3 regions of the Brachymonas moutaii (nom. illeg.) genome follow, and region 3 is predicted to be linked to each of the others. Evidence: riboswitches for the same ligand, from Rfam matches in the RefSeq annotation. Region 3 holds a riboswitch; each other region holds the start of a gene.
The links. Region 3 has a riboswitch for cobalamin ahead of ACP2WS_RS07620 (cobyrinate a,c-diamide synthase). Riboswitches for the same ligand answer to the same signal wherever they lie in the genome.
Positions count from the first base shown of each region.

Region 1: linked by a shared signal. The riboswitch ahead of ACP2WS_RS01575 (TonB-dependent receptor plug domain-containing protein) and the one ahead of ACP2WS_RS07620 (cobyrinate a,c-diamide synthase) in region 3 are both predicted to bind cobalamin.
Region 2: linked by a shared signal. The riboswitch ahead of ACP2WS_RS05315 (energy-coupling factor ABC transporter permease) and the one ahead of ACP2WS_RS07620 (cobyrinate a,c-diamide synthase) in region 3 are both predicted to bind cobalamin.

Region 1 is NZ_JBNGEN010000001.1:346,704-350,341, forward strand. Features, by position in the region: gene ACP2WS_RS01570 (ABC transporter substrate-binding protein) at 1-37, opposite strand, end outside; gene ACP2WS_RS01575 (TonB-dependent receptor plug domain-containing protein) at 135-2,174, opposite strand; cobalamin riboswitch at 2,410-2,669, opposite strand; gene map (type I methionyl aminopeptidase) at 2,807-3,625, shown strand.
Region 2 is NZ_JBNGEN010000003.1:68,792-72,429, reverse strand. Features, by position in the region: gene ACP2WS_RS05330 (energy-coupling factor ABC transporter ATP-binding protein) at 1-122, opposite strand, end outside; gene ACP2WS_RS05325 (energy-coupling factor transporter transmembrane component T family protein) at 119-874, opposite strand; gene ACP2WS_RS05320 (energy-coupling factor ABC transporter substrate-binding protein) at 864-1,274, opposite strand; gene ACP2WS_RS05315 (energy-coupling factor ABC transporter permease) at 1,271-1,939, opposite strand; cobalamin riboswitch at 2,129-2,349, opposite strand; gene ACP2WS_RS05310 (DUF1413 domain-containing protein) at 2,566-2,967, shown strand; gene ACP2WS_RS05305 (hypothetical protein) at 3,001-3,638, shown strand, end outside.
Region 3 is NZ_JBNGEN010000005.1:135,663-139,300, reverse strand. Features, by position in the region: gene ACP2WS_RS07620 (cobyrinate a,c-diamide synthase) at 1-1,265, opposite strand, end outside; cobalamin riboswitch at 1,379-1,623, opposite strand; gene ACP2WS_RS07615 (cell division protein ZapB) at 1,882-2,226, shown strand; gene ACP2WS_RS07610 (cell division protein ZapA) at 2,213-2,620, shown strand; gene ACP2WS_RS07605 (sulfite exporter TauE/SafE family protein) at 2,953-3,638, shown strand, end outside.

The DNA.
Region 1 (3,638 bases), on a different contig from region 3:
CCGCGTCACGGCATCCGGCCAGTGCAGCTGCCAGCATGAGCACCGCCGGCAGGCACCGCCCCCTGCGCCCCATGGAGCGCACCGCTCCTGCCGCCCTGCCGAGTCGCCCTGGCCTGCGCATCGTCCGCCCTGCCTTACAGGAAGTCCCAACGATAGGTCAGCTTGACCTCACGCCCCGGCATGGGGTAGCCCGGCACCACCTGGTAGGCGCGGTTGAACAGGTTGTCCACCGCCACCCGCACCGTCTGGTGAGCTGCCGGCTTCCAGCTCATGCTGGCATCCCACAGGGTATATCCACCCTGCTGGCCCAGCGTGCTCGTCCAGTCCGCCCAGTAGGCAGTCTTGAGCGTGCGGCCGACATACCGGGCTCCCAGATGGGCTCCCACATTGCCCCAGTGGCCATCGAGCGAGGCCCGCAGCGTCTGGCGCGGCACGTATTCCAGATCCGTCCAGCCCGAGCCGTTGTTCTGCTCCGCGCGGAAACTGTAGCTGTAGCCCACCCCCAGATCCAGCGCCGGGGTGATGCGCCAGCGGCCACTCAGCTCCATGCCCTGCATCCGGGCTCTGTCGGCATTGGTCCACGAGGACACATTGCCCGGCAGCGTCACCGCCACGATCTTGTCGTGCACGCGCGTGTCATGAAGGGTCACATCCGCGTTCCAGTTGTCCTGCTCTGCCGAGAGGCCGATGTCGGCGCTGACGCTGCTCTCCGGCTTGAGCGCCGGATTGCCCTGGTAGTCCATGCCGTAGCTCGAATACTTGCCCGCAAGTTTCCAGGCGCTCGGAGCCGCATAGCCCCGGCCGATGGTCGCATGCAGCGCCAGTGCAGGCGTGAGGGCATGGCGGATGCCGGCACTCGGGCTGAACTGGTGGAAGTTGCGGCTCTGCGGAGCGTTGTCCGGGAAGTCATCCGTGTCCAGGGTGGACAGACGAAAATGGTCGTATCGTCCCCCCACATAGGCCGACGTGCGTCCGTCGTTGAAGCGGACGTTCTGCTGGGCATAGAGCGCAGCGTTTTCCTGTCGGCTGTCTGGCTGGTAGACCGACGGGGAACCATACCAGTAGCTCACCGAGCGCGCCTTCTGTACCTGGTAGTCGAACCCGTAGACCAGCTCCGCACCGGGGTGCCACTGCCATTCGTCCTTGAGCTGCACCCCATGCCAGTCCAGTGCCGACTGGAACGAGGGAGTCCTGGAGCCATCGGTGGCCACGTCGTCCATGGACGTATGTTCCTCACCCCTGTAGCCCGTGATGCTGAGTGCATGGTTGCCCACATCCCCCCTGAGCACGGCGCTGTAGAGCCGATGGGTCATGTCCTTGACCGTCGGCGTGCCCGAATAGCCAGGCAACGCTCCAGGATTCTCCACATCGTTGCCCTTGAACAGATCCGCGCGCACGTCGAGCTGCCACTGCGGCGCCAGCCTGAATCCCAGTCGCAGGTCATGGTGGTAGGTGTCATAGCCGCTCGGATGCGCCGTTCCTCCCGGGTAGCTGTAATCGCCCTGACGGTGCCATCCGCCGAAATAGTCGAAATTGAGCCAGGGTGTCAGTGCACCGCCAATGTCTCCCTGCACCTCGCGCTGGCCCATAGTGCCGGCAGACACCTCCACACCACCCTGCAGCGCACCCGTGCGGCGCACCGGAATCAGGTTGATCACGCCTGCCATGGCCTGCGAGCCATAAAGGGACGACGCAGGCCCCTGCAGCACCTCGATGCGGGACACGCCAGCGGTGGGCATCATGCTCAGCTCGTTGACGATGGCCGGAATGCCATCCTGCAGCACCAGCGTCTGCAGCGATTCGCCCACCATCGGGCTATAGGGCGTGAATCCGCGCATGCCCACGGCCGAGGACAGCCCCGGATACTGCTTGATGTCCACGCTCGTGGTCTTGCCCAGCAGATCGGCCAGCTCCGCATGGGGCGTCGCCTCGATCTGTCTGCGCGTCACCACCTCGATGCGCTGGGGCGTGTCCTTCACGGACATTTCGGCACGCGAGCCGGTGATCACCACGTTGTACTCCGGGGCATCGCCCCCGTCGGCGGAATCGCGCGGTGCCTCCCCTGCCGATGCCTGTGCCGCCGCAGTGCCCGAAGTCTGCGCCACGGCAGCCGCCACCGGACTGAGGCAGAACAGCAGCCCTGCCAGCCGGAACATAGAAATGGAATGTGTCATTGTCGATACGGTGTATGACCGCATTGCACGCATCCGGAAAAACACGCCAGCCGGAGTGCCCCGCACTGCCTTGCCTTGCACCCCCATGCCGGCCCCCGCGCGCTTCCTGAACTGAAACGCACGGACACCCTCTGCACGGACGTGCATGGCTTCATGCCATGCCGCACCCCGAAGACGGACTCCCGGTCTGCTCCCCGCAAACGGTCAAGATACTGGCTGCCGCACCCTGAAGCGGCAGCACGCTGCATGCCAGGCCGGTATCCGGACTCGTGAGTCTTGACGTTTCGCCTTCCCATCCGATGTCGATCCAAGAGAACCGCATTGCACGGACTCCACGACCCAGACAGTGGCTGCCGCGCGGCATGGACCATGTCGCGCAGCATGAAACGCCCACACTCACCCACCGTTGCGGGGGCAGTCCGGGCATGGCGCCCTGCAGGCGCGCACCCGGTTCCCGTTCAACCCTTGCGGGGCACCTGGCATTCTCTCGTTCCTGCCCCGCCTCACAGCGGTGAGGGTTCGGTGCAGGAACTCTCCATTGTATCGGCGATGCGCTCCCATCCCTCTCCAAGTGCATGGAAACGGCAACCTTCGTCATGCAATGCACGGGCAATGCGCGGATAATCTCCTGCATGAGCATCATCATCCATACCCCTGAAGAAATCGAGGAAATGCGCAAGGCATGCCGCTTTGCGGGCGAACTGCTGGACTTTCTCGGTCCCCATGTCGTCCCCGGCATCACCACCAACGAGCTGGACCGCCTCTGCGAGGAATACACCACCAGCCACGGTGCCGTCTCCGCGCCCCTCAACTACGCGCCTCCCGGCCACCGCCCCTATCCCAAATCGATGTGCACCTCGGTCAACCACCAGGTCTGTCACGGCATTCCCAACGACAAGCCGCTCAAGAAGGGCGACATCGTGAACATCGACGTCACTCCCCGCCTCAACGGCTGGCATGGCGATTCGAGCCGCATGTACATCGTGGGCGGTGAGGATGCCGCGCCCCCCTACGTCAGCCGGCTGTGCCGCGTCACCTACGAATCCATGTGGAAGGGTATTCTCGAAGTCAGGCCCGGAGCCCATCTGGGAGACGTGGGCCACGCCATCCAGAAATACGTCGAGAGCCACGGCTACAGCGTGGTACGCGAATTCTGTGGACACGGAGTGGGCCGCGACTTCCACACCGATCCGCAGGTGCTGCACTACGGCCGGCCAGGCACCATGGAGGAACTGGTTCCAGGCATGATCTTCACCATCGAGCCCATGGTCAATGCAGGCCGCCGCGAGATCAAGGAAGGTCCCGATGGCTGGGCCATCGTCACCAAGGACCGATCCCTCTCGGCCCAATGGGAACATGCCGTGGTCGTCACGCCCACGGGCTATGAGGTGCTCACCCTGTCGCCCGGCATGCCCGCGCTGCCCGACTTTGTGCACGCCACTGCGACCTGATGCCCATTCCCGG
Region 2 (3,638 bases), on a different contig from region 3:
AACGCATTGCGCGTGCCGGAGGCAATGGCCAGGGTGCAGACATCGAGCCCGGCGCTCCCGTCGGGATAGCGGTAGGACACCTCCTGCGCCTCCAGCAGCAGATTTCCCTCCGCCGCCGTCATGCGAGACCTCCGCGCAGGGCCACCATGCCCGCCAGCAGCACCGCTCCGGCACAGCCCGCCACGCGCAGATCGCGTCGGGCATGGGCATAGTCGGGTGCCAGAAAATTCAGCGGGCCGTCGCCATTGCGCGCGCTCGCCGCTGCCTGCAGCGCCAGGGCGCGGCTCCAGATCTGCGCGGCCAGATTGGCCGCCAGCAGCGCCAGCGACCGCACCGAGCGCCGGAAAGGCCCATAGCCCAGCCGCGCCGCCTGCGCCGTGACGCCGTCGTCCCACGCCTCCATGAACACGAACACCATGCGGTAGCACAGCACCATCACATCGACCAGCACCTCGGGCACCCGCAGCCGGCGCGCCAGTCCGATCAGGTCACTCAGCGGCGTGGTCAGCACCAGCCCCACCATGGCCGCCAGCGCCGCCATGGCCCGCGTGCCCGTCAGGGCGGCCTCGGGCCAGCCGGCCGCATGCCAGTGCACCTCCGGCCATCCGCCTGCCGAAGGCGCCACCGCCACCAGCAGCGTCGCGCACGACAGCACCACAAAGCTGCCCGCAGGGGCCACCACCCGCGCATACAGCCGCGCCGGCACCCGCGCGCCACCCAGCGTCACCGCCGCCAGCAGCGCCGCCAGCAGCAGCTCGGCCTTCCAGTCCGGCGCGACAAAGGCCGCCGCCAGGCCACAGCCCGCAAACAGAGCCTTGGCCACCGGTGTCACATCGCGCCAGCGATTGGCATAGGCAGCCTGCTCAATCCACACGGGCCACTCCGGCGGGGCCCGCAGCAGCAGAGGTACGCTCCTGATGGGGGGACTGCTCCGGCGCATGGCCGGCTGCCTCCCGCTCGCGGCGCTGGCGTTCGCGTTCGCGATGGCGCGTCACCGACGCCCCGAGCCAGTAGCCGATCACCCCCGCCCCAATGGCCGCCTGCAGCGCAAACAGCATCGAGGCGATTTCGGGCCCGGGCTCCATCAGGGGCGCAAACCACGGGCGGTAGTGCGGTGCAATCACCGTGATGGCGTCGCGCGCTGCATCGTCCGACCCGCCAAAAAGCGCCTGCGCCTTGCCGTCCGGCCCCAGCGCCGGCGTGCGCACGAACAGGAGCGGCGCCACGGTCAGCACCACAACGCATGCCGCAATGATCCAGAATTGCCGCTTCATGCCCGCACCTCCTGCCCTGCATACAGCGGCAGACCGCGCAGATCCTCGCCCTGCAGGCGCGTCATGGCCTGCACCACCAGCACCGTCAGCAGCCCCTCGCTGATCGCCAGCGGAATCTGCGTCACGGCAAAGATGCCGCCGAACTTGAGCATCGAGCCCGCCACCCCGCTGACCGCATCGGGAAACGCCAGCGCCAGCTGCAGCGAGGTCACCACATACGTCACCAGATCAGCGAGCGTCGCCGCCAGAAACACATTCACGCTCAGCGGCAGGCGCAGCACGCGCCCGACGCGGAACACCGCCGCCGCCATGAGCGGCCCGGCAATGCCCATCGAGAACAGATTGGCCCCCAGCGTCGTCAGCCCCCCATGCGCCAGCAGAAGCGCCTGGAACAGCAGCACCACAAAGCTCACCGGCACCATCGCCAGCGGCCCGAACAGCAGAGCACCCAGCCCCACTCCCGTGGGATGCGAACAGCTGCCCGTGACCGAGGGCAGCTTCATGGCCGAGAGCAGAAAGGAAAACGCCGCCGACACCCCCAGCAGCATGCGCCGCTCCGGGTGATCGCGCAGACTGCGGCGCGCCGACCAGATGCCCGCTGCCAGAAACGGCGCCGAAGCCGCCGTCCATGCCACCGCGTGCTTGAGTGGCAGAAAACCTTCCATGATGTGCATTCGAAACCTCCCGTCGAACCGTGTGATGTGAAAGACACGAGCGCACCACGGCAACAGGAAGATGGGAAGGGAAAGTCTGGGCAGGCCGGCACGGCAGCCGCGCCCCGCCGTTTCCGCAGGGAGGAAACACAGAGGCGCACGCCAACGCGCGGCAGCAGACTCCCAGATCCCCCGGGGAATGGTGCTGGCTCGTCGCGGGCCGGTATTCTGGCTTGCCCTCTTCCTAGTCCGCGCCTTCCCGCGTCGGAGGACGCAGTGGCGTGAGGCGGAGTCGTCAGGCTTACAGCAGCGGGGGCTGCGCCGGAATGGCCACTAGCTGCATGGCGTCACCGGCTTCCCGTTTAACGCAGGCGCCAGACCCGAAGCCCGGCAACCCACGCACCCGTGCCGCCATTATAGGAAGGGAGGTGCGTGCTGGGGAGGGTGCTTGGCTGCGAAGCGGGCTGCCTCGAGCAGCCACTCCCCTGCGTCACCCTGCAGCCCCTTTCGCCCGGAGGTTGCCAGCAGCTCAGGCTCCAGGCACCATGCCATCCCAGACGCAAACAAAAAACATTGACACATGAGCGCAAATAATGCACACTCATCACAAAGGAGATAACCTCATCTGTCTCATCAAAATGGAGAAAGTGATGGCAACACTGTTTCTGAACGTGGACGACTCCCTTCTGTCTCGCGCACTGCTGAACAGCCAGGAACAAGGCATCAGCCTTGAGGCCTGGGTACATGAGGCGCTCAAGGCAGCCTCCCTTAGCCAGGCTCCCGATGCCCCGCACAAGACCGTGAATGTGGACAGCCTCATCTCTAGGCTCTTGGAGAAGGCACGCGCCGTAAACATCAAGGGCGAATTCACTCTGAACGAATTATGCGACGACAGTGACTGGAATGCACTCACGAGCGGAGAGCGCAAAAGCTTGGGCAAGGCCTTTCGCAAAGCCCTTGAAGACACCCATTCTCATCCACCCATTGCCAGGTTCGTGAGGCGCAACAGCGCCAACAAAGCCATTTATCAACGTATCTGACATCCACACCACAAAGCCCCAAGGAGTATTTGCATGTTGAAAGCTGCCTACCTGAGCGCACCCCACGTCCAGGATTTCATCGCATGGGTAAGCAATAACCTGTGCAACAGCACTTTCGCTCACAGCTACATCAACCGCAAGAGCAAAAAGGCCTGGAGCTGCAGCAGCCTTTGCGATGCGTACCACAAGTACCACTGGCCGGCCACTCCTACGCCCTTGGTGCGCGCGCATTCTTCGGTCACTGCCGGCACAACCTTTGCCACCAATGCAGCCATTCTGAGCGTGCTGCAAGCTGAACTGAATACCGGGCTGAGCGCGAACAACCTCAAGCAGGTCACTGACGCCGCAGTGGATGTCATGACCTGGGGCGGTGTACGCCTTGGCAATGTGAGCTGGCTGCTGCGCCCCTCTACTCAAAAGGAATTGCTGGATATTCTGCAAACGACCCGCACGGCACTCAACTCGGGGGATACAGGTCACCCTCCACTCACTGCATCTTCCCTGCGCTTCAACGCAGGCATGTCGAAAATCTACTCACTGATCTGCGATGACTTCATCATCTATGACAGCCGCGTGGGTGCAGCTTTGGGATGGATGGTGGTCAAATTCTGCACCAGCCACCACCTTCACGCAGTACCTGCCGAACTGAATTTCCCCTGGTCTCCCGCCAA
Region 3 (3,638 bases):
AAGGTATGCCCCCGCAGCGGCGGCGCATCGCATCCGGGCACCGCCAGCGCCTGCGGCCCCAGCCCCTGAAGCCGTCCATGCATGCGCACCGTCCCGGGCAGCACACCCCACAGTGGCACGGCAGCTTCCGGTTCCGCGCCCGCTGGAACCAGACCCTCGGCAAGCGCCATCATGCCGCCGCATTCGGCCCACACCGGCCGCCCCGACTGCACATGGCGTCGAATGCTCTCGCGCATGCCGGTCTGGGCCTGCAGCGCCTCCAGATGCAGCTCCGGATAACCGCCCGGCAGCCACAGCGCATCGCACGCCGGCAGCGCCGCATCCTCCAGGGGAGAAAAAAACACCAGCTCGGCACCCAGCGCCTGCAGGGTACGCACATTGGCCTCGTACAGAAAGCAGAACGCCGCATCCCGGGCCACTGCGATGCGCACGCCCTCCAGGCTGCGCGGCTCCGCGTGCAGCCAGGCGTCCAGAGGCGATGCGCCCTCCTCTGTGCAGCGCAAGCCCACGGGGCTCTCCAAGGCCTCTGGCTCCGAAGGCTCCAGCGCCGACGGGAACTCCGTCATCCAGCGACTCGGCACAGACTGCCCCTCATCGGCCACCAGCGGCATGTCCGCGAGTGCATCGGCGGCCAGATCGAGCCGTGCCAGGGCATCGGCCATCTCGGGAGCCAGCATCAGCCCCAGATGCCGCTCGGGCAGAGAAAAATCGGCGTTGCGCATGATCGCGCCCATCCAGTCGTGTGGCTCCCGGAGCCCTCGGCGCAGCATGTCGGCATGGCCACTGCTTGCCACCCGGTTCGCCACCACGCCCGCCCAGCGCACCCCTTCGCGGTAATGCGCCAGTCCATGTGCCAGGGCCCCGAACGTGCCCGCCATGGCATGGGCATCGATCACCGCCAGCACCGGCAGGCCCAGCCGCACCGCCAGATCCGCACTGCTCGGCTCGCCATCGTAGAGACCCATGACGCCCTCGATGAGAATCAGGTCATTGCAGGCAGCCGCCTCGCGGAGCATGCTTCGGCACGCCGCCTCGCCCACCATCCACAGATCGAGCTGATACACCGGCTGGCCGCTTGCGAGCGCATGCCAGCCCGGATCAATGAAATCAGGTCCACACTTGAACACCTGTACCCGCAGGCCACGCCGCGTCCACCAGCGTGCCAGCGCCGCGACGAGCGTGGTCTTGCCCTGCCCCGAGGCCGCAGCACCTACCAGCAGGGCCGGACACGCCACCGTGCCCGCCTGCGCAGAGGATTTCGCCATGATTCGCACATATCCATCCTGCAGCCACACCCATCGCACATGGGCATGCCGCCTCCCACGCCACCAGCCACCCCGCCGGCGCGTGCGCACGAACACCCTCCCTGCCGGGGCTTGGGTGTCCTCCCATGCTGGCCGGTCTCCGGGCTGACGGCGAACCGACGGCACCTTCCCGGGCGAGTGGGCGCTCTCCCAGTGGCATGTGGCCGTGGCTGCAGATCGCGCTCCCCAAGGCATGCGATCCGCACCGTTTTACCGTTGCGGGGGCAGCGCAGGCCGGGACAACGCGCACACCCGCTCTTCGGTGGCGTTCTCCTCCTGCTTCCCGTTTCACCCACGAACCCGTCTGCATGACCGATTCTCGGAATGCCTGCCGACATCGTCTGCTGCGACAGACACCACGCGCGCGATGCGCATGCTTCTACAGGCAGAGCGCCGGCCCGGGGAGATGCATTTCTCTCCAGATTCCTGTGGGCACCAGCAAATCGGCATTCTAGCCTGCCCATCACGGCCCCTGCTCCCTCCCCTGCGGATCAGGGCGCATGGACTACAATGACAGGCATTCAGAGGCCCTCTCCTTCAGCCTGCGGCGGCATGCGCAGGCTGCCTCTTCGCCGCCATGACATCTCCGCACACATCCCCTCTTCTCGATCAGGTTGCCGACCGTGTCGAGCAGCTGCTCACGCGCCATCATGCGCTGCAGCAGGCGCACGACCTCCTGCAGCAACAGGTCATCGAACTTGGACAGGAACGCGATTCGCTCAAGTCCCGGCTGGCAGCTGCACGCGCGCGCATCGACTCCCTCCTCGACCGCATCCCGGTGGATGCCTCCCCCATGCATGCGCCCGTCCTCCCGCCGACGGCCTGGGGAACCCCCGACTCGGTGGATGCGCCGCTCCCCTCCCCCACCGACTCGGCAGCCCCATCCGAGTCCGCCAAGGAACGCCCCGATGAAACAGCTTGAAGTGCACATCATGGGACTGGCCTACATGCTGGGCTGCCCCGATGGCTCCGAGAGCCTGATGCTCGAAGCCGTCCAGAAGGTCGATACCGCCATGTGCCGCATCCGCGATGCCGGCAAGATTCGGGCCCGTGACCGCATTGCCGTGCTGGCCGCGCTCAACGTCGCCTATGACCTCCTCGAACGCGAACAGCTCGCCGCCCGGGAAGCCGCACAGGCCGCAGCAGCCAGTGCCGAAGAAACAGAGTCCACACTCTCTGATGACGCCCCCACCAGCGAGGCCCCAGCCACGCATCCACGCCTGCAGCACCTGCTCGGCGAAATGGAGACCGTGCTCGGCGCCCCTCCCACAGAGCCCGCCGCCGAGGCACTGCCTTCTTCCTCCGGCACCGACTGACCCCTGCATGCCCCCAGCGATGGCTGGCACACAAATTACATGTTCCGCCTGTCTCCAAGGCCGCAACCTTGCCCTACAATGGGGGCGTCTGCACCGGTTCCGGCTTTATAGTTCCTTGAACCAATGCTCTTTGAGCTCGGGCTTGGTATATTGCCCGGCCAGCGTGACCATCTCGCGTAGATGGACCCACGGCCAGTGCTGCCCTCGCCCCCCTGAACCCTCGGTTCAGGATGCGGTCGGTTCCCGTGCAGACACCTCATTCCTCACACCGCTCGCGGTGTTTTTTTACGCCCATCGTTCTGCGGCGCCATGGCGGTGTGCCGCCTCTTGCCATGATTCTCGAACCCCTCACCATCGTTGAACTGGCCGGTCTCGGCCTCATGGGAGGCTTCATGGCAGGGCTCCTGGGCATCGGCGGCGGCATGGTGCTCGTGCCCTTCATCAGCTGGATCATCGTCGCCCACGGTGTGGAGCAGGGTCTGGCCGTCAAGATGGCCATCGCCACGTCCATGGCCACCATCTTCTTCACCTCGATGTCGAGCGTGCGCGCCCATCACCGCCGCGGCATGGTGCGCTGGGATCTGGTCAAGGGCATCGCGCCCGGCATCATGATCGGCGCACTCATCGTCAGCATCGGCATCTTCTCGCTGCTCAAGGGCGCCTGGCTCTCCCTCATGTTCGGCGTGCTGGTCACCGTCGCTGCCCTGCAGATGCTGCTCGACCGCAAGCCCAAGCCCACCCGCCAGATGCCTGGCCCCGGAGGCCAGGCTGCTGCGGGCGGCATGATCGGTTTTCTCTCCGGCCTGCTCGGGGCTGGTGGCGGCTTCATCAGCGTGCCCTTCATGACCTGGTGCAACGTGCCCATCCACAACGCAGTAGCCACCAGCGCTGCACTCGGCTTTCCCATTGCAGTCTTCAACGTGGTGGGATACATCGTCAGTGGCTGGCAGGTGGCCGGGCGCCCCCCCTACTCGCTGGGCTATGTCTGGATTCCGGCCGTGCTGGCCGTCGCCAGCTG